Regions from separate parts of the Vallitalea maricola genome, predicted to be linked through region 3. Evidence: riboswitches for the same ligand, from Rfam matches in the RefSeq annotation. Region 3 holds a riboswitch; each other region holds the start of a gene.
The links. Region 3 has a riboswitch for cyclic di-GMP ahead of AACQ14_RS05075 (transglutaminase-like domain-containing protein). Riboswitches for the same ligand answer to the same signal wherever they lie in the genome.
Positions count from the first base shown of each region.

Region 1: it holds a riboswitch for cyclic di-GMP, as region 3 does, so the genes downstream of both, AACQ14_RS00400 (hypothetical protein) here and AACQ14_RS05075 (transglutaminase-like domain-containing protein) in region 3, are expected to answer to the same signal.
Region 2: it holds a riboswitch for cyclic di-GMP, as region 3 does, so the genes downstream of both, AACQ14_RS09190 (uroporphyrinogen decarboxylase/cobalamine-independent methonine synthase family protein) here and AACQ14_RS05075 (transglutaminase-like domain-containing protein) in region 3, are expected to answer to the same signal.

Region 1 is NZ_BTPU01000001.1:102,979-109,681, forward strand. It holds gene AACQ14_RS00390 (S-layer homology domain-containing protein) at 1-771, shown strand, start outside; gene AACQ14_RS00395 (S-layer homology domain-containing protein) at 877-3,147, shown strand; cyclic di-GMP riboswitch class I at 3,307-3,388, shown strand; gene AACQ14_RS00400 (hypothetical protein) at 3,675-6,703, shown strand, end outside.
Region 2 is NZ_BTPU01000027.1:96,988-103,690, forward strand. It holds gene AACQ14_RS09165 (ABC transporter substrate-binding protein) at 211-1,440, shown strand; gene AACQ14_RS09170 (GTP-binding protein) at 1,458-2,162, shown strand; gene AACQ14_RS09175 (ATP-binding cassette domain-containing protein) at 2,152-3,204, shown strand; gene AACQ14_RS09180 (undecaprenyl-diphosphate phosphatase) at 3,399-4,223, shown strand; gene AACQ14_RS09185 (hypothetical protein) at 4,268-4,543, opposite strand; cyclic di-GMP riboswitch class I at 4,784-4,869, shown strand; gene AACQ14_RS09190 (uroporphyrinogen decarboxylase/cobalamine-independent methonine synthase family protein) at 5,084-5,860, shown strand; gene AACQ14_RS09195 (hypothetical protein) at 5,897-6,256, shown strand; gene AACQ14_RS09200 (hypothetical protein) at 6,571-6,703, shown strand, end outside.
Region 3 is NZ_BTPU01000015.1:3,981-10,683, forward strand. It holds gene AACQ14_RS05065 (BlaR1 family beta-lactam sensor/signal transducer) at 1-71, shown strand, start outside; gene AACQ14_RS05070 (MBL fold metallo-hydrolase) at 94-948, shown strand; cyclic di-GMP riboswitch class I at 1,078-1,166, shown strand; cyclic di-GMP riboswitch class I at 1,199-1,283, shown strand; cyclic di-GMP riboswitch class I at 1,309-1,388, shown strand; gene AACQ14_RS05075 (transglutaminase-like domain-containing protein) at 1,381-2,187, shown strand; gene AACQ14_RS05080 (site-2 protease family protein) at 2,439-3,044, shown strand; gene AACQ14_RS05085 (segregation and condensation protein A) at 3,068-3,829, shown strand; gene scpB (SMC-Scp complex subunit ScpB) at 3,939-4,517, shown strand; gene AACQ14_RS05095 (D-alanyl-D-alanine carboxypeptidase family protein) at 4,587-5,750, shown strand; gene AACQ14_RS05100 (pseudouridine synthase) at 5,796-6,506, shown strand; gene AACQ14_RS05105 (class I SAM-dependent methyltransferase) at 6,596-6,703, shown strand, end outside.

The sequences.
Region 1 (6,703 bases), on a different contig from region 3:
TTGGGTGCTTCTATGGCAGGCGAGGGTGCAGATAAGTATAGAAAAGTAAAAGTTAGATTTATAAATATGAAGAAAGATCATAATTATTTACTTAAAATAAAGAACATAAAGGATGCATATAAACAAAGTTATATATCAGAAGAGATTGCTCCTTTTTATGGATATCCTGATAATGCGGCTAGTCTTAAGATAGATTATGCATATTCTGAAGATAAGAATACTGTAAAAGTATATTTCAATAGAAATGTACCTAGTAATATTGTTAATGCTACATTTGTGATGAATGGTGTTTCCTTTGTAAGTAAACAATTTTTAGATATTGAACCTAGAGTTTTAACTCTATATATAAATTCAAGTACACCACTTCAAAATGGTACTAATTATAAATTAAGTATAATTGGAGCAAAAAATGAATTTGGAGTACCATATACTGGTTCTATAGAATATACGCTTCAGGGTACCTCTACAGAATCTGGAGATATTGGTATTACAGAATGTAAATTTATTGCAAATGATACTGTATTCATAAAATTTAACAAAGAAATTAATCAATCAGCCAATAATGCTTCAAAATTTAAATTAGAATATACTGAATCTGATACCACAAAAACTATAACAGCTTCAAATATCAACTTTATTGATAGCAAAACAGTATCAGTTAAATTTAGTAATATTGATATGAATACAAAATATAATGTGAAAATAAGTAATTTAGTAAATTTCTCAAATCAATTTACTACCAGAGAAGTATCATCTTCAATAGAACAGTAGTAAATAATAAATAAAATCATAGGTTGAACCTATGTTTCTACCTATGGTTTTTATATTTCAACGACAAAATAATCATAAATAACTAATGAAGAAAGGACGGTTTTTATGACAAAAAAAATTAGTGCATTATTATTAGTTTTATGTATGATTTTATCTACTAGTCATAATATATATGCTATCAATAATAACGTAAATAAGATTAACGTTTTGACCAAATTGGAGATTCTTAAGGGTAATGGAAATAGTTTGAATCTTGAGGGACAATTATCCAGAAGTGAAGCAGCTGCTTTTATAGTTCGACTTTTAGGTGAAGAACAAGAAGTTACAAATAATAAAGAAAAATATAACAATACTGGTTTTATAGATGTACCTCAAAACCAATGGTTTGCTCCTTATATAGGTTATTGCGTTCAAAAAGATATTATAAATGGATATAAAGATGGTACATTTAAACCTAAGGATAAATTAGGTGAAAAAGCATTTTTTAAACTTATTTTGACGTCTTTAGGATATAAATATAATGAAGACTTTACATGGAACAATGTTTTTTCTAAAGCATATGGTATAGGATTAGTATCTGACCTTAGTTATTCAAATGGACACAAAGAAGATACCAATTTTACTAGAGGAGAAGTAGCTGATATTATTTATCGTACTCTTCAAATGAAAAACAATAAGACTAAAGTCAGAATGGCTCAAGCATTTGTTGATAATGCTATGATATCTAAATCAGATGCAATAGAGTATGAATTAATAGAAGATGAATTAGAAACAAAAATTTCAAGTGTTATTGCAAAAAATTCAACTACTATAGAAGTCACTTTTAACGAACATATACAACCTATTACACTTGAGAATATATTAATATATGAGGCTAGTGGTACTACAGAAATTCTACCAATACAAGACATAAGTAAAAAAGAGTCAACAGATACGTATATTATCAAAACTTCAGAAGACCAGAAAATGGACGAAGAATACATTATGTTAGTGGATAAGGTTATAGATACTAATGGAAATCCAGCAAATACTTTAAATACTAATTTTATGGGATTTCGTGCTGATGAATTAGTATCCGATTTCTTCAGAATAAGTAAAGTAGAAGCTATAAGTAATAATATTATTTATGTTTATTTTACACATCCAATAAATGATAATGCTTTACAATCAGCTTTTTACACTATTGAAAAAGATGGAGCAGAAATTATTAAAGGTGATAATACTAATATTTTAATAAACAAATTATCTACTTGTAATAATGGCGTTTCAATATTTTTTAAAAGTTATGTATTTACAGAAGAAGAATATTTCAATTTAGATGTTAATGGACAATTGTCTAGTACTTATGGAGTTGGATTGAATAAAGGTGATGGGGACTCAGTAAAATTTAAAGCATCAGTATTACAAAATGATATTTTTAGTGTTGAAAGCTGTTTACCAGTAAATAATCGTACTATACAACTTAATTTTAATAAAGAGATTAACCCTAAAATAGCAAAACAAGTATTCAGTTATTATATAACAGACTATAATAATACTCCAATTAAAATTGATAAAGCTGAAGTACTGCAAGAAGGTGTTGATGCGGGGAAAGCTGTACGATTAACTATTAATTCAGTTATTTTGGTTAACAAAGAATACAAAGTACTAATTAATCATATGACAGATGTAACAAACCAATTTTCAATCTATGATAAAGAATATTTATTTACTGGAAATTATTATACTGTTAAAGATATTGAAATAGAAGCTGTTTTACCAGTTGATGAAAATACAATAATAGCTTATATTAGTAAACCACTTGATGAAGAATATGCTAAGATAGCTAGTAATTACCAAATACAAGGTATTACTACACCATCATTTATGGCTATACCAACAGCAGTCTATTATGACAATGAAAAAGATTCGCATATGATAAAGATTTATTTATCAAAAGATAAAAAATTGAAACAATCCCAATCTTATAAATTAAGAGCTATTACATTAAAGGACACCATGGGTAATGTACAACATGTAATAAAAACAAATCAATTTAATTTCACGTCCAGTAATTCAGTTGATATTTTTATCAATGAAGCCAAAATAATTGGAGATAAGACTATCAAAATAGGATTTAATAAAGAAATTGATTTTAATATTAATAATGTGCTAGCGTCAAATTACAAATTAATATATGTAGAAAATGGCGTAGAATACAGTAAGATACCTATAGGTGCAAATTATATAGATGAAAATACAATTACACTAAACTTTGATGTTTTAAATCTTGAAAAAGACTATAAAATAACATTTTCTAAATTAATTGATTATGGAAAAAATGAAACAGATAATAAAGATGGTAAATATTCTATGGAAGTTACTTCAGGAAATTAAAAGTTATTATATATCCCAATAACGTATGGTTATTGGGTTTTTTATTTCACAAATATATTATTAATATAAAGTTGAAATTTGTTTTAAATATAATATTAGAAAAACATATATTATGTATTGACTATATAAACATCTAATGATATTATTAAATTGTAAAATTAAATATAAGGGCAAACTTACTGAAAAGTAAGGACGCAAAGCTAGAGTCTAAGGTAAATACTATGACAGTTCGGCTGCTTTGAATCATATATATATTCAAAGCAGTTTTTATTTTGTCAAAAACTAGAATTATATAATTTTATAATTATTAGATTCGGAAAATAATAAAGCAATATTGCTTTATTTGTAATATATTTTAATATTAACAACATAATAATAAATATCATCATGTTGACAATATTATATTCAAGATAAGACTGATAATGATTTTCATAAGGTTAACCACGTTCCAAAAAAAACGAGGCTGAAAACAGAGAGCCTACCTCTATAAGAAAGAAGGACAGAAAACTATTATAAGAGGTGATTAGTTGAAAAAGAAGTTTTTAAAGAAATCGTTAGTGTTTTTGTTTGCTTTCATGTACTTAACGAGTAATTTAGTATATGCTCAAACAGAACAACAAGATTTAACTGGTAATATTATAATATCAGAAAATGTAACAGAAAATACAGGAGAGCCAGTGGAAAATCCAGGAGAGCCAGTGGAAAATCCAGAAGAGCCAGCTGAAAATTCAGGGGAGCCAGTGGAAAATCCAGAAGAACCAGCTGAAAATCCAGAAGAGCCAGTGGAGAATCCAGAAGAACCAGTGGAAAACCCAGGAGAGCCAGTGGAAAACCCAGGAGAACCAGTGGAGAATCCAGAAGAACCAGTGGAAAATCCAGGAGAGCCAGTGGAAAATCCAGGAGAGCCAGTGGAAAACCCAGGAGAGCCAGTGGAAAATCCAGAAGAACCAGTGGAAAATCCAGGAGAGCCAGTGGAAAATCCAGGAGAGCCAGTGGAAAATCCAGAAGAACCAGCTGAAAATCCAGGAGAACCAGTGGAAAATCCAGAAGAACCAGTGGAGAATCCAGAAGAACCAGTGGAAAACCCAGAAGAACCAGCTGAAAACCCAGCAGACCCAGGAGAAAATCCAAGTGAGTCAGGGGATAAACTAGATCAATCAGAGGATTTAGATGAACTAGAAAGTGCTAGCAGAGATATGGATATGTTATCCGCTATAATGCTAAATGAAAATGAGTATATTATTAGTTGGATAATTAATAAATCTGCTACATTAGCAGTAAATCAAGTAAGTGGTGCTGATATCAGAGTTGAAAAAGAACAAAATTATAGATATAAGTTAACAGCTACAGCTAATGACGAAAGTCATAGAATTGTAGGTTGGAAAATAACAGACACTAGTAATGGTTCTGAATCAATTTTTAGTAAAAGTGATATACGTATAGGAAGAAGACCAACATTATTTAATACAGATGTTGATTATAAAGTTAAGAAGAATAGAAGATATGAAGCTACTCCAATAGTTGAAACCATATATTCACTTACTGTAAATTATGATAATTCACTAGGAGAAGTATATATTGATGGTACCAAAGTAGATAATGGATATAGTGCAATATATGAAGAGGGTACTTCTGTTAATCTAAAGGCATATTCTTATCAAGGATATGAGCCACAAAATCAATTTAAGAATATGGATATTACTATTAACCAAAAAGAGATTATAGACGTAGTGTTTGATTCTAAGGAACAGGTATATGATAAAGACTACTATCCAGCAGATGGAAGTTTTGCAGGAATAGTAGGTCATGGACATGATCCAAAGGATAATCCATTGGAAGCCGCATTAAATATATCACCAGATAAAGATGTGTATGAAGTAGGTGACAACGTTAATCTAGAATTCAGTTACAATGTGGTTAGTGGTGATAATGGCGGTAATAGTTTAAATGAGGTTAAGGTATATAGGCATAATACTAGCACTCCATTATTTGCCGAGAATAATTTCCCTAACACTGTTCAAGATATAATAACTATACCAAGTACTAAAACTGAATTAGATAATAATTATGTATTTGATGTTAGTAGTAAAACTTATTCAAAAAATCTAGAGTTTGATTTAGTAGATCAATATAATGATGATCCTCAAACAATACTAGATTCAGCTACACAAAATATCAAAGTAAGTGTTTCTAATGTATGGTTAGATGCTCCTGTACTTAATACAATAGATGTAACCATGAAGTCAGGAAAAGTATATTGGGAGAAATTAGCTAATGCAAATGATTATGATATAAAAGTATATGATGAGAATGGAGTTTTATTAGATCATAGTTTGGTTATTGAATTTGATGATGTAACTAATAGATATTATGTAATTGATAATAGTTTAACTCCAGGTACTAAATATATCTATAAAGTAACTGCAAGTAATTCATTTATGACTAGTGAAGAAGCTGAAACTGAATTAGTAACTAAAGTAGCTACTATAAAAGTATATCTTGATAATACCTTAGTAAATAGTACAGATGGAAATTATGATTTTGCTAAGATTATAACATCAATAGTAGATGGCAAGTTTAATCTATCAGCTTATTCATATAGAGGATATGAATTTGACAGAATAGAAGGGGCAGCAAAAAATCATTTTGAAACAGGAATAGCAGATAATGTAACTATTGAAATATATTTTAATTCTAAAGAAGATATTTATGGCCATAAATTCTATTCACTAGATGGTACTGCTTATGGTGAAGAAGGAGAATTGATGGATGATTTAAGAACTGGTACTATCGAACTTGATAATCCTAGTACAGATGAAATTGATTATTCACATAGCCATACTATCACAGCAAGACCAGGTGAAAGTATTGATATTAATACTAGAATGACATGTATTGATGGAGATAATGAAGAAGCTAAATTATATGATTTATGGGTTTATGTTAATGGAGAAAAGTCGGATGATATAGGGCATATTGATATACCTTCAGATCCAGGTTTATCTGGTGTTCATACACTAACAATTCCTACATGGGATGAACTTACTGATCTAAATAATTTAACTTACAAATTTGATTTAATCGATATGCATAAATATACTTGGGCAGCAGGCTTAACTGATAGTTCAAGTATAGAAGTAGATATTGATATACCAGAATATCATAAGATTACTGTTGTTAAAAATAATGCTGTTGTTGGTATATCTGGACAGAAAAAAGTTCCACAGATTATCGAAGACAATTATGGTTCGGATTTATATTTAGCAGATAATGTACCAATCACATTTACTGCCAATCCAATCAGTAGTGATTATGATAATCTAGTATGGACAGTTAATGGATTAAATGAAGATAATTATAGTATTAATGGAAACGTATTAACGATTAATAACTTTAATGCTGATGTTACAGTATCAGCATCATATAGCTTGAAACAATTTACTACAACAGTTAATCACACAGAAGGCGGTAATGCAGGTGTTGTTTCAGGTGACAACTTATTAACTCAATTGACTAGTGATATCCATACTAATATTACAATAAAAGCTGTACCAGA
Region 2 (6,703 bases), on a different contig from region 3:
GAAAGATTGTAAAATATAGTATGAAAAAAAGACTAAAACTTATTAAACCCTCACATTATAAGTGTAAGGGTTTAGTAAGTTTTTTTATGCTATATTTCTTATTGGTAACATATGATACAGCTAAAATAATAAATAATAGTATAATAAAGGATAAGTCGATGATAAAATAAAATTATTTATTAACCATATAGAGCTGAAAGGAAGGATATTATGACAAAATATTTTAATGTAAATGATTCATTATATGCTATTACAGAACGTTATCCTGAGACCATAGATTTATTTGAATCAATAGGATTTGAAGGAATGAACAATGAGAATCAAAGAAAATTAATAGGGAAATCAATAACACTTGAAACAGCATTGAAAATGAAAAAAATCAACTTAGAGGTATTTACTGAGAATCTTGAAGATGCTATAAATCATAACAAAGCTATAAATGATGAAACTGATAAAGTTACCAATAATAATGCTGACATTAAAATTGAAGGTATTTTACCTTGTCCAGTGAGAATACCACTTATGGAGTCATTCAGTAAATGGATGGAAGGCACTGGTAATAACCTAGCTGCTAAAATGGAGTATGAATTAAAAGCAGCATCCATGGGTGTAGATTGGTTAAAAGAATCATTAGAGAAAACAGAAGATCCAGATATTTTATCAGATATATTCATATCAGCAGGGTTTGATTTGTTTTTTGATAAAAAATTAATTGGCAAATGGGCGTCAAAAGGTGTATTTGAAGATATAACAAAAATGAAACATTATAATAAGGAATTTGATAATGAAGAAATATGTCTAAAAGACCCTAATAATAATTACTCAATTATAGGGGTAGTGCCAGCAGTATTTTTAGTAAATATAGAAGAATTAGATGGCAGAGATATGCCAAAATCATGGGAAGATATATTGAAACCAGATTTTGAGAATAGTGTTAGCCTACCTATCGGAGATTTTGATTTATTTAACGCCATACTATTGAATATTCATCAAAAATATGGTGAAGAAGGATTGAGGAAACTAGGAAAATGCCTATCAACAGGAATGCATCCATCTGAGATGGTAAAATCTCATAGAAAACAGGATAAACCAGTTGTCACAATAATGCCTTATTTCTTTACTAAGATGATTAAAAATGAAGGACCCATGAAACCTGTATGGCCATTAGATGGAGCTATAATTAGCCCAATATTCTTACTATCAAAGAAGAGCAAAAAAGATATGTTAGAACCAGTTGTTGATTTCTTTGCTTCAAAGGAAGTTGGAGAAATTTTATCTCATAACGGTAAGTTCCCAAGTGTTAATCCAGAAGTGGATAACATGATATCAATGGAACATAAATACATGTGGTTAGGATGGGATTATATATACAATAATGATATGGGTGAACTAATAAATAGATGTGAAAATATTTTCAATGAAAATATAGATGCTAAATAGAGAGAAAGGTGATAAATATGAATCTAGTTACTATTTCCGGACCTCCATCTTCAGGTAAGACATCAGTAATTCTTAAAACAATAGGCGCTCTTCAAAAAAGAGGATTATCAGTAGGTGTAGTAAAATTTGACTGTCTCTATACAGATGATGATATATTATATAAAAAAGCAGGAATACCTGTTAAGAAAGGTTTGTCTGGCTCTCTTTGCCCTGACCATTACTTTGTCAGTAACATTGAAGAAGTTGTTAAGTGGGGTATAAAAGAAAACTTGGATTTACTCATTACTGAGAGTGCAGGACTTTGTAATCGTTGTTCACCATATATCAAGGATATCAAAGCAATTTGTGTAATAGATAATCTTAGTGGGATAAATACTCCTAAGAAAATAGGGCCAATGTTAAAATCTGCTGATATAGTTGTAATCACCAAAGGTGACATTGTATCACAAGCAGAGAGGGAAGTGTTTTCTTCAAGAGTTAATTCTGTTAATCCAAAAGCAGTTACAATGCATATCAATGGGTTGACTGGACAAGGCGCATTTGAATTAAGTACTCTATTATATGACGAAGAAACTGATACAAGTACAGTAAAAGGTAAAAAATTAAGATTCTCAATGCCATCAGCACTTTGTTCATACTGTTTAGGTGAAACTAGAATCGGTGAGGATTATCAAATGGGTAATGTAAGAAAAATGAAATTAGGTGATGACGATGATAAATAGAGAAAAACTTAATGAATTGACAATTAATGAAATAGAAAATAAATATCCCTTTATTATATCCTTCTTTGCAGATAATAAACTGGATGTTGATGATTATAGAAATGAGACTTTTATAAGTTTCCTAGAACATTTTTCTGAGGAAGAAAGAGAAGAATGGGCTATAGACACAACAAAATTGATTGATGATATAATCGTATATATCAATACCATGCTGGATTTTCTAGGCATAAAAGAAGAAAAAGCAGTTAATTCATTAACAATTATAGCTGGACATGATAAATCTGGACAAAAAGAAAATTTTGATAATATCACTATAAATAAAAGTGAGATAATATCTATTGTTGGTCCAACGGGTTCAGGTAAAAGTAGATTATTAGCTGATATAGAATGGACAGCTAATGAAGATACTCCAACAGGCCGAGCCATTCTAATTAATGGTGAAAAACCAGATAAAAAATGGAGGTTTTCTTCAGGTAATAAATTGGTGGCACAGCTATCACAGAACATGAATTTTGTAATGGATTTAACTGTTAGCGAATTTCTTGAACTTCATGCAAAAAGTCGTATGGTTGAAAATGAAAAAGAAGTAATAAAAAAGATTATTGAAGCTGCTAATAATCTAGCAGGAGAAGCTTTTGACCTTAATACTCCTATCACCAGTTTAAGTGGTGGACAATCTAGAGCTTTGATGATAGCGGACACAGCTATTCTAAGTACATCTCCTATTGTGTTAATAGATGAAATTGAGAATGCTGGAATTGATAGAAAAAAAGCACTGGGTCTCCTTGTAAGCAAAGAAAAGATAGTATTAATGGCAACTCATGACCCAAGTCTGGCACTTATGGCTAATAAGAGAATAGTTATAAAAAACGGTGGTATATATAAGGTTATAGAAACAGGAAAAGAAGAAAAAGCTATGCTGCAAGAATTAGAAAAGATGGATAAAGTCATTAAAGGATTAAGAACTTCCCTCAGAAAGGGAGAAATAATTAATTATAATGATAATATTAGTAATATGAATGTTTATGAAAGTATCCATTGATAAGAACTATTTATCTTATAGAAAAGTTGCTGCGGAACGAGGCGTGGCTTCTTTTTTTTATAGAATATTAATAAACTTAAGGGTTTTTTAATGTTTATCTTATTGCGCATGTGCCTTGATTTAATGTATAATTGAAGAAATGTATTATTTTTACAACATAGAATAAGCTATTTACGCAGGAGGAAGTTTTTTATATGGATATTATTGAGATATTTAAAGCGTTGATTATTGGTATCGTTGAGGGAGTTACAGAATGGTTGCCAATAAGTAGTACAGGTCATATGATTCTAGTTGATGAATTTCTTAAGTTGAATATGTCGGAAGCTTTTAAGGAAATGTTTTTCGTAGTAATTCAGCTAGGGGCAATAATGGCAGTTGTGGTTATTTATTGGAAGAAGATTTTTCCCTTCTCATTTAAACAAAGACAATTTATTAAAAAAGATACTATTCTTTTGTGGGTAAAGATTGTCATTGCATGTATTCCAGCAGGAATAGTAGGTGTATTATTTGACGATAAGATGGATGAATTATTCTATAACTATCAGACAGTTACTATTACATTGATATTATATGGTATTTTATTTATTATCATAGAGAAATGGAACAAAGGCAGAACTTGTAAAGTTAATGATATCTCTGAGCTTACGTATCAGACAGCACTTATAATAGGTTTATTTCAAGTATTATCACTAATTCCAGGAACTTCACGTTCTGGAGTAACCATATTAGGAGCAATACTTATAGGAACATCAAGAACTGTAGCTGCTGAATTTACCTTTTTCTTGGCTATGCCAGTTATGTTTGGTGCAAGTTTAATCAAGATCATGAAATTCGGTTTTGCATTTACAAGTCTAGAATTATTGGTTCTTCTAACAGGAATGATAGTTGCTTTTGTAGTTTCAATATTAGCAATCAAATTCCTAGTAGGATATATCAAAAAACATGACTTCAAAGTATTCGGTTGGTACAGAATAGTGTTAGGAATCATTGTAATCCTATATTTTACAATATTTAAATAAAAATAGCATGATAAGGGGAGTATTCCCTTGTCATGCTTTGTTTTTTATACACGATCTAATCCTTCAGTTTGTTTTTTGACTAAAACACCTTCAGCTATTTCCCATTCTTTTGTCGCTATACCTTCATCATTAATGATGTAGCCGTTACTTGATAAAGGATATAAAAGGTCTTTTGTAAAATTACGTCCAGATGCTTCACATAACCAGTGAGTAGCTGTTTTCATTATTCTATTATAATCGTCTTCTGTTTCAGCAAATTGAAACAGTCTATTACTAACATTATAATAAACCTCATTATCTATTACAGTTGTATCTTCCATTTTCATCACCTCTTAGTTATGTTTTGCTAAGATTGATGAAATTATTTACTTAATACTATAATTGATTTTGGGAAAAATGCTTTTTTTGTAGGGAAATTCTTTTCTCAGCATTCTAAAAGCCAGAGCGAGGATATGAGTTTAAATTACAAAAATAAGTAATCGGGAATCTTTTGTATTTAAAATAAATTGAAAGTAAAGAATAATTATGTTATAATAAGTACAGTATTAAATATTGTTTTATTTAGAAAATAGCAAACCTATTGAAAAATAGGGACGCAAAGCTATGGGTCTAAGGGATTATATCCTAGGACTGCCAGGTTGCCGTATAATAATTTGATGGCAGTCACTATTAATAGTAGCTGTTTTTTTTGTCACATTTTTTTCATTGACTAAAAACGTTATATGAAATGTTATGTGGAGTGTAACAAGTTACCTTTTTTATATTAAAGGAATCTTCCTGCCATAAAATATAGTATATTTTATCATTTTTCTTGATGAAATTATTTTATTTGTTAATTAATAGTTGAAAGAGGGGATATAATGAAAAAAAATGATGTTTTTTATGATAAAGTATTTTTAGTAAAATTTTTGGAACAATTAAATATAGAATTAGAGTATAAGCGATTGGATGGTAAAAATGAAGAGCTGATCGCTGAAGCAGCAAAATGTCTTGCTGAAACTTTTGCAGGGATAACAGTAAAAGAAGAAACAATATCTGAACCGATGGTACAGGCTGTTCACTTATCTATTGATGATTTTAATGAATTTGTTTATAGTTACATGAAAAATGTTGTAGAACAAGGATTGTGTTATATAGCTATAAACAGAAAAAATAATAAAATCATAGGTGTATTAGCATGTGAAGACTTTGATCCAGATGAAGAGGTGCCTCCATTTACAGATAATTTAGAGCCCATGAATAAAATCTGTGAATTACTTGAAGTTCTTGATAAGAGGTTTTTGGATACTATTTATTACAAAACAGATAAAAAAATTAAAAAGAATGATTTTGTACATATGTTTATGATTGGTGTAAAATCAGATAAGCTAAAGAAAGAAATAGCAAAAGACTTAGTGAGAATCTGTCAGGATGATGCAATAAAAAGAGGTTATAAAGGTATGTTTCTTGAAGCTACCAATATCAAATCTGCTACATTAATCTCAAAATATTTTAAGTTTAAACTTGTTCATGATGAAAAAGGAATACTTATCCATACAAAATATGCTGAGACAGAACATTTTAAAGATATACCACCTGAAAAATCCTTGGATTGTAAATTATTCTATAAAGCCCTTGACCCAGAATATGATATTTAATATTAAATAACAAAACATTTAATAGGAGGTATACACATGTATAAAATTGAGGTAAATTCAAGTAAGAAATTAGTATCTTTAGTAGCTGAGGGAATGTTCACAATTGATGAAGCTAAAGATTGTATGAAAGATTATGAAAGTAAATTAAAAATGATTAATGTTAAGGATTATGTATTTTTAGTAGATGCAAGAAAACAATCAACTTCTACACCAGAAGTAGGAGAAGTATTAACAGAAGCATTAAAAAAATACTTGGATACACCATTCAAAAAGAGATATTATGTAAAACTTGATTCAGTTATTGCTATGTCACAAATAAGAAGACTTGGTGGAAAAGAATTTGTTGATAAATTTGAAGTAGTTAATACACCCGAAGACGTAATTAATAGTCTATAATATTTGTTAAATAACAAGTATAGATGGTAAATCCAGGGAATTAAGTATTTTACTCTGGATTTATTTTTTGCTTTGAATGAAATTGGTTATAGTGTTCATAATAAGATTAGTGGATATTATTATAGGCACAAAAGACATATAGTTATTATTAGGTATAATTTCTTGGTTGTAGTAAGTAAGAATCACGACAGAATATATAAAAAATTATGACAAATTACAAACTGATATCAAATAAATAATTGATTTACAATATACTTAAAATAGTTTATAATTAGTAGTGACAAAATAAGACAATATATTAGGAGGTATATAGTATGAAAAAAATATCAGCAATGATAGTATGTGTATTATCTGTGATGTTAATATTTGTTGGATGTGATTATAATGAAAATAAATTATATAATGCATTTAAGAAATCTCTAGAAGTCACTTCAAGTGAAAGTGATA
Region 3 (6,703 bases):
ATAGTGATGCAAATGGTGTTAACGCTCGCAAAATAGCGCTAAAAATATTAAATGATAAAGGGATATACTAAGAATAATGAGGGAGAATTTTATATGAAAAAATTTTTTGTATTAGTAATGATGATAGTAATAATGGTTACCGCTGGATGCAGTGCTAAAAAGGATGACTATATTTATAAGCTAGATATTGATGATGAAGTTAATATTGATGATAGTTTGACCATTAAAGAAATTAAGAAGGGGGTTTTAGTAGTAAATCATAAATTTCCATGGGATGGAAATTCTATGATTATTGAAATGAAAAATGGTGATGTAGCCCTAATTGATACACCTTATGAAAACGAAGCAACCAGAAAGATTATTGAGTGGGTCCGAGAACGAGCAGGTCAAGAGGTTAAATTTATAGAAATAAATACTGGTTTCCACTTTGACAATTTAGGTGGAAATAAATATCTTGCTGAACAAGATATTAAGATTATAGGAACATCAAAAACGGTAAATATGGTTAAAGAAAGAGGAGAAGATGCTAGAAAGCTTTTTTTAGATTGGCTAAAAGATCCTGAATTGAAAAAATATTATGATGTTTACACTAAACTTGAGTATATAGAGCCTACTGAAATAGTTAATATAGATATTGATGAGGAAATGGAAATTGTTTTTGGAGATGAAAAATTAGTACTTTATTATCCACAAGAATCCCATTCTCCTGACAACATTGTCGTTTATTACCCTAGTAAAAAAGTATTGTTTGGTGGTTGTATGGTGAAATCAGCTGAATCAGAAAACTTAGGTAATACAGCAGATGCAAATATTATGGGATGGTCAGAAAGCATAAAGAAATTAAAAAGAAAGTATAGTGAAAAAAGTGTTGATGTAATTGTTCCTGGTCATGGTGAAGTAGGCGATTATTCTTTGTTAGAAAATACTGAGAATCTATTAGAGCAATGAATCAGATTAACTTAGTGCTATCTATTGTTTATTAGATGTAATATATAAAGAAATATTTACCAAATTAACAATATGTGATATAATATCAATGAGAGGGTAGTCAAAGAGTCGGCAGTATTGACCGTATTATTCTGTAAATCGTAAAGCATATGAAAATATGTGACACAAAGCTATAGGGTCTAAGGCTTAATTATAAGCTATGATAGCCAGTTACCAGAGGAAGACTTTGATTACCTAGTAGTCAAATCTTTTCTCGAAGTGGCAAATTCAGTGAAAGCTGAAGACGCAAAACTAAAGGGCCTAAGTCAAAAATGATATGGCAGCCAGTTACCGAAAGAAGAGTTTTATTACTTTTCTTTCCCACGAATATGGCAAACCTATCGTGAGGTAGGGACGCAAAACTATAGGGTCTTCATATATGAAGATAGCCAGATGCCGAAGGGAGAGTTACAACTGAAAAAAATAGTATTAACTTTTATAGTTGCATTAATTTTTGTAGCATTAGCTGGGACAACCGCTTTTGCTAAGAGTGAAATTATAAAGGTCAATGCTGATAACGGCACAGTAAGTATCAATTATGATACTACTAATTATTCTGACTTAAAAGTTGTCGTGAAGAAGGGTTCGGATAAATATATCTATAACCTTAATTCTTCAAATGAAGAGCTACCATTACAAATGGGCAATGGTGAGTATACTGTAGGAATATATAAAAGAGCTGATGGTAACAAGTACAAATTGTTAACATCTAGTAAAGTACATAATGATACAACTAATAATACAGTATTCTTAGCAAGTGTTCAGAATGTACATTGGACAAGCGATTCAAAAGCAGCTATTCTAGCTAAAGAACTAACTAAAGATGCCAAGACTGACAGAGAGAAAATAGAAGTTATATATAATTACATAATCGATAATGTTAAATATGATGATGAAAAAGCAAAGAATGTTAGTAGCAGATATTTACCTTCAACTAATGAAACGTTAGCTAGTGAAAAAGGAATATGCTACGATTATGCTTCTCTATTTGCAGTTATGCTTAGAAGCCTTAACATTCCTACAAAGCTTGTTCATGGCGATAGTAATTTCACTTCTGTCTATCATGCTTGGAATGAAGTGTTAGTTGATAACAATTGGATAGTTGTAGACACTACCATTGATGCAGCATATAAATCAGAAGGTGTAAAAGTTTCTTATGAAAAAGATCCTTCAGATTATAGTGCTAAAAAGGTATTTTAATAATGAATAATATTTGATCCCTCTCAAAGTAATTTTTGAATTAATTTTATACTTAGAGTTTAAACAAGTATTTTTATATATCTCCATACATCTGATAAATTTCTTTTTTCTATATCATTTTTATAACGTATCATAAATTTTATATCTCCTAATAATAATCTAGGATAAATCAAAGATTTTTCAAGTATTGCTTGAAATTATAACCAATTATTAGTACAATATCTTATAGAATGAAAAATGAGGTGTAAGACATGGAAGCAATAAAATTATTAATAGAAATAGTAATTAGTTTTGTCTGTGCAGTAATTGTAGTATGTGTTCATGAATATCCTAGAATTATTTGTTACAAGTATTTAGTTCATCCATTATATAAGAATGAAACCAAAGTTTCATTTAATCCACTAAAATATATGGATCCATTTGGAATAATTTCTTTTATGTTTTTAGGGGCTGGATGGCAAAAACCTTTTAGTTTTAATACTGGTAGATTAAGAGATAAGAAAAAAGGTCTTATATCCATAACATTAATTGGTATATTATCTAATTTGCTGTTAATGGCAGTTTTAATACCTATTTTTGTTTCAACATTTAGGCAGAATTATTATGTAACTAAGTTTTTATTTATATTGATTCTATTTAACTTAGCTATAGTTGTTGTGAATTTATTACCTGTACCACCATTTGATATGGTTAAAATAATTCAAGCTCTTAATCCACGTGCATACTTCAAATTTGTTCAATACGAGAAAGTTATTCAAGCTTTATTCATTTTATTCTTGGCTTCTGGATTTATTAGTACTCTAGTAAATATTATTATAAATAGTATTTTTAGTACTATGATAGTTAGCGGGGTATAAGAAATAAAGAAAGGGTTTTTTAATTGAGTATTCCTGTAAAATTAGAAGTATTTGAAGGACCATTAGATTTATTGTTACATTTAATAGACAAAAATAAATTGAATATATATGATATACCTATTGTTATAATAACTGAACAGTTTTTGGAATATATCAAGAAGTTAGAAGAAAAAAATATGGAAATTATGAGTGAATTTATTGAAATGGCAGCTACGTTAATAAATATTAAGTCTAAAATGCTGTTACCAATAGAAGACGAAGAGGAAGAAGAAACAGACCCTAGAGAAGAACTGATGAATAAACTCATTGAGTACAAGAAATTTAAATATATTAGAGATAAATTGAAAATAAGACAAATTGATGCTAAAAAAGTTATTTTCAAAGAACCTACAATACCAACAGAAGTTCTTAACTATGAAGAAAAAGTAGATACCAGTAAGATACTATCAGATATTGATTTTTCTATGATTTACAATGTATTCCAATCTGTTATGAAAAAGCAATATAATAAAATAGATACTATAAGAAGTGATTTTGGTGAGATTGTTAGAGAAGAATATACTGTAAATGATAAAATAGATTATATAATTAATTTATCAAAACAGTACGAAACCATAAGTTTCAGAGATGTTCTCGAAACTCAAATATCCAAAGTAGAAATAATTGTTACATTTCTTGCAGTCTTGGAATTAATGAAGATGGGTAAAATATTAATCGTACAAAGGGATCTATTTGATGATATCATTATAAAGTATACAGATTTAAATAATGATAATATAATATAATTAATCCTGAATGCCTAAATAACATAGAATATTTAGGATTTAGGATATATTTATGTAGATTGATTATATATACACTTAGAAATAAAAGTTTGAACAGAGGGGAATAAATATGCAACTATGTAAAATTGAAGCTATTATTGAATCTATATTATTTACTATGGGAGAAGCTGTTGAACTTGATAAGATAGCTGATGTTATAGAACAAGATAAAAACACAACTAAAAAGATAATGAATAATCTTATAGATAAATATGATAGTCCTGATAGGGGCATAACAATTATTGAGATTGATAATGCATATCAGATGTGTACTAAAACAGAATATTACGATTATATAAGAAAAGTTAATAATAAAGCAAAGAATTATGTATTGACAGATGTATTACTTGAAACTTTGTCAATAATTGCATATAAGCAACCTATTACTAAAGCAGAAGTTGAAAAAATAAGAGGTGTAAGTTCTGTACATTGTATTAATAAACTAATAGACTATAATCTAGTATGTGAAAAAGGCAGAATGGATGCACCGGGTAGACCTATAATTTTTGGAACGACACAGGATTTCTTACGAAATTTTGGATTTCAATCCTTAAAAGAATTACCGCTGATAGAAGAAGAAAAACTATCAACTATCCAAATCGAAGCACAACAAGAAGTACAAAAAGAATTTAAAACAGAAGAGGGTTAAAAATTTGGAATAAATTAATCATTTTACTTATAAATTATTATAAGGAATTCTATAAGAAAGATGATTAAGATGAAGAAAATAACTAGTACAATAATATACATATTCATGATTGCTATAATGTTATCTTGTAATATTGCTTCTGCAGAAGATTGCAATGATGAACCAAAAAAATTATATGCATACTCTGCTCTGTTGATGGATAAGAAAACAGGAAGAGTATTATGGGAGAAAAAAGGTTTTGAAGAAAGAGCTATGGCAAGTACAACTAAGATTATGACTTGTATTGTAGCTCTTGAGTCATGCGAACTTGATGAAATAGTTAAGGTAAGCAAAGAAGCATCGAAAGCCCCTAAGGTAAAATTATATATTAGGCCGGATGAGGAATATTATCTGGGAGATTTGTTGCATGCATTAATGTTGGTTTCATCTAATGATGTAGCAATTGCAATAGCAGAGCATGTAGCAGGTTCTACAGAAGAATTTTGTAAATTGATGACTAAGAAAGCTAAGCAGATTGGTGCTATAAATACATGTTATAAAACACCTAATGGTCTTGATGCAGATGGGCACTATACTACGGCATATGATTTAGCCCTTATAACGAGATATGCTCTTAATAATGAGACTTTTATGAAGCTTATTAATACACCATCTGTAAGCTTTTGTGAAATAAATGAGGGTAGAAACTTTAACATATCCAACAAAAATGCTTTTTTAAGTATGTTTGAAGGAGCTAATGGAGTAAAGACAGGTTACACTTCAAAAGCTGGCTATTGTTTTGTAGGTTCTGCTAAACGAGGAGATCTAGAACTAATATCTGTGGTTTTAGCATCAGGTTGGCCTAATAATAAAACTTATCGATGGAACGATACTACAAAAATCATGAATTATGGATTTAATAATTATGAAACAAAAACAGTGTTGACTAGTAATAAACATGTGTGTCAAGTTGGAGTAAAAAAAGGTATTGGAGAATCTATAGATGTTTTAACATCACAAGATGTTGATATAACGTTGTCAAAAGATGAAAAGGTATATATACTATATAATGTTAATTCTAATATAATAGCCCCAGTTAAAATTGGGCAAAATGTAGGTAATGCCGAAATATATGTTGATGGTAAACATTACCTTTCAGTACCACTCATAACCAATACAGAAATTAAAAAGATCACTTACAAACACATATTCAATAAAGTACTTGAAAAATTTCTTTTGTTTTCATGTAACTAATAAATTTATATCTTTATGATTAATATGATTAAGAAGGGAAAATAAATGGAAATTAGATTACAAAAATATTTGGCTGATGCAGGTATCGCCTCTAGAAGAAAATGTGAAAGTTATATAGTTGAAGGCAAAGTATCAGTTAATGGAAGAGTCGTTAAAGAACTTGGAAGCAAGATAGAACCAGATAAAGATATAGTAAAATATAATAGCAGAGTTGTTAAGAATAACTCTCACTTAATATATATTATGTTGAATAAACCTACTGGTTATATAACTAGTGTTTCAGATGAAAAAGGTAGAAAGACAGTAATGGACCTTATTGATATTAATACCAGGGTATACCCTATCGGTAGACTTGATTACAATACCAGCGGGTTATTACTTCTTACTAATGATGGAGATTTAACTTATAAATTGACTCATCCAAAACATGAAGTCGAGAAAAAATATATAGTAACTGTTAAAGGTGTACCTTCAGAAGAAAAACTAAATGAATTAAGGAAGGGAACTGATTTGGGAGTTTATAAGACATCTCACTCCAAAATTAGTGTTCTTCAAAGCAGTAAAGACAAAACAAAATTAAAAGTAGTAATTCATGAAGGTAAGAATCGACAGGTACGCAAAATGTTTGAACATATAGGTTGTCCCGTAATAAAACTTCAAAGAGCGGCTATTGGAAAGCTAAAAATAGACGGTTTATCTCAGGGTAAATATAGACATCTAAGTAAAGATGAACTTAATTATTTAAAAAATTTATAAGATTTATATATCCCCAAAGAAAATAAGATAAAATGTCTTATTATACTCTTTGGGGTTTAACATGTGTATTTTTAAAGGAGGTGGTTTACATGTTTGAGCCTAAAATCACTGATACTGTACAAGGAATTGTTAAAACATACATCAATGAGGGTGATACAGTTATAGATGCTACTATTGGAAATGGTTATGATACTGTT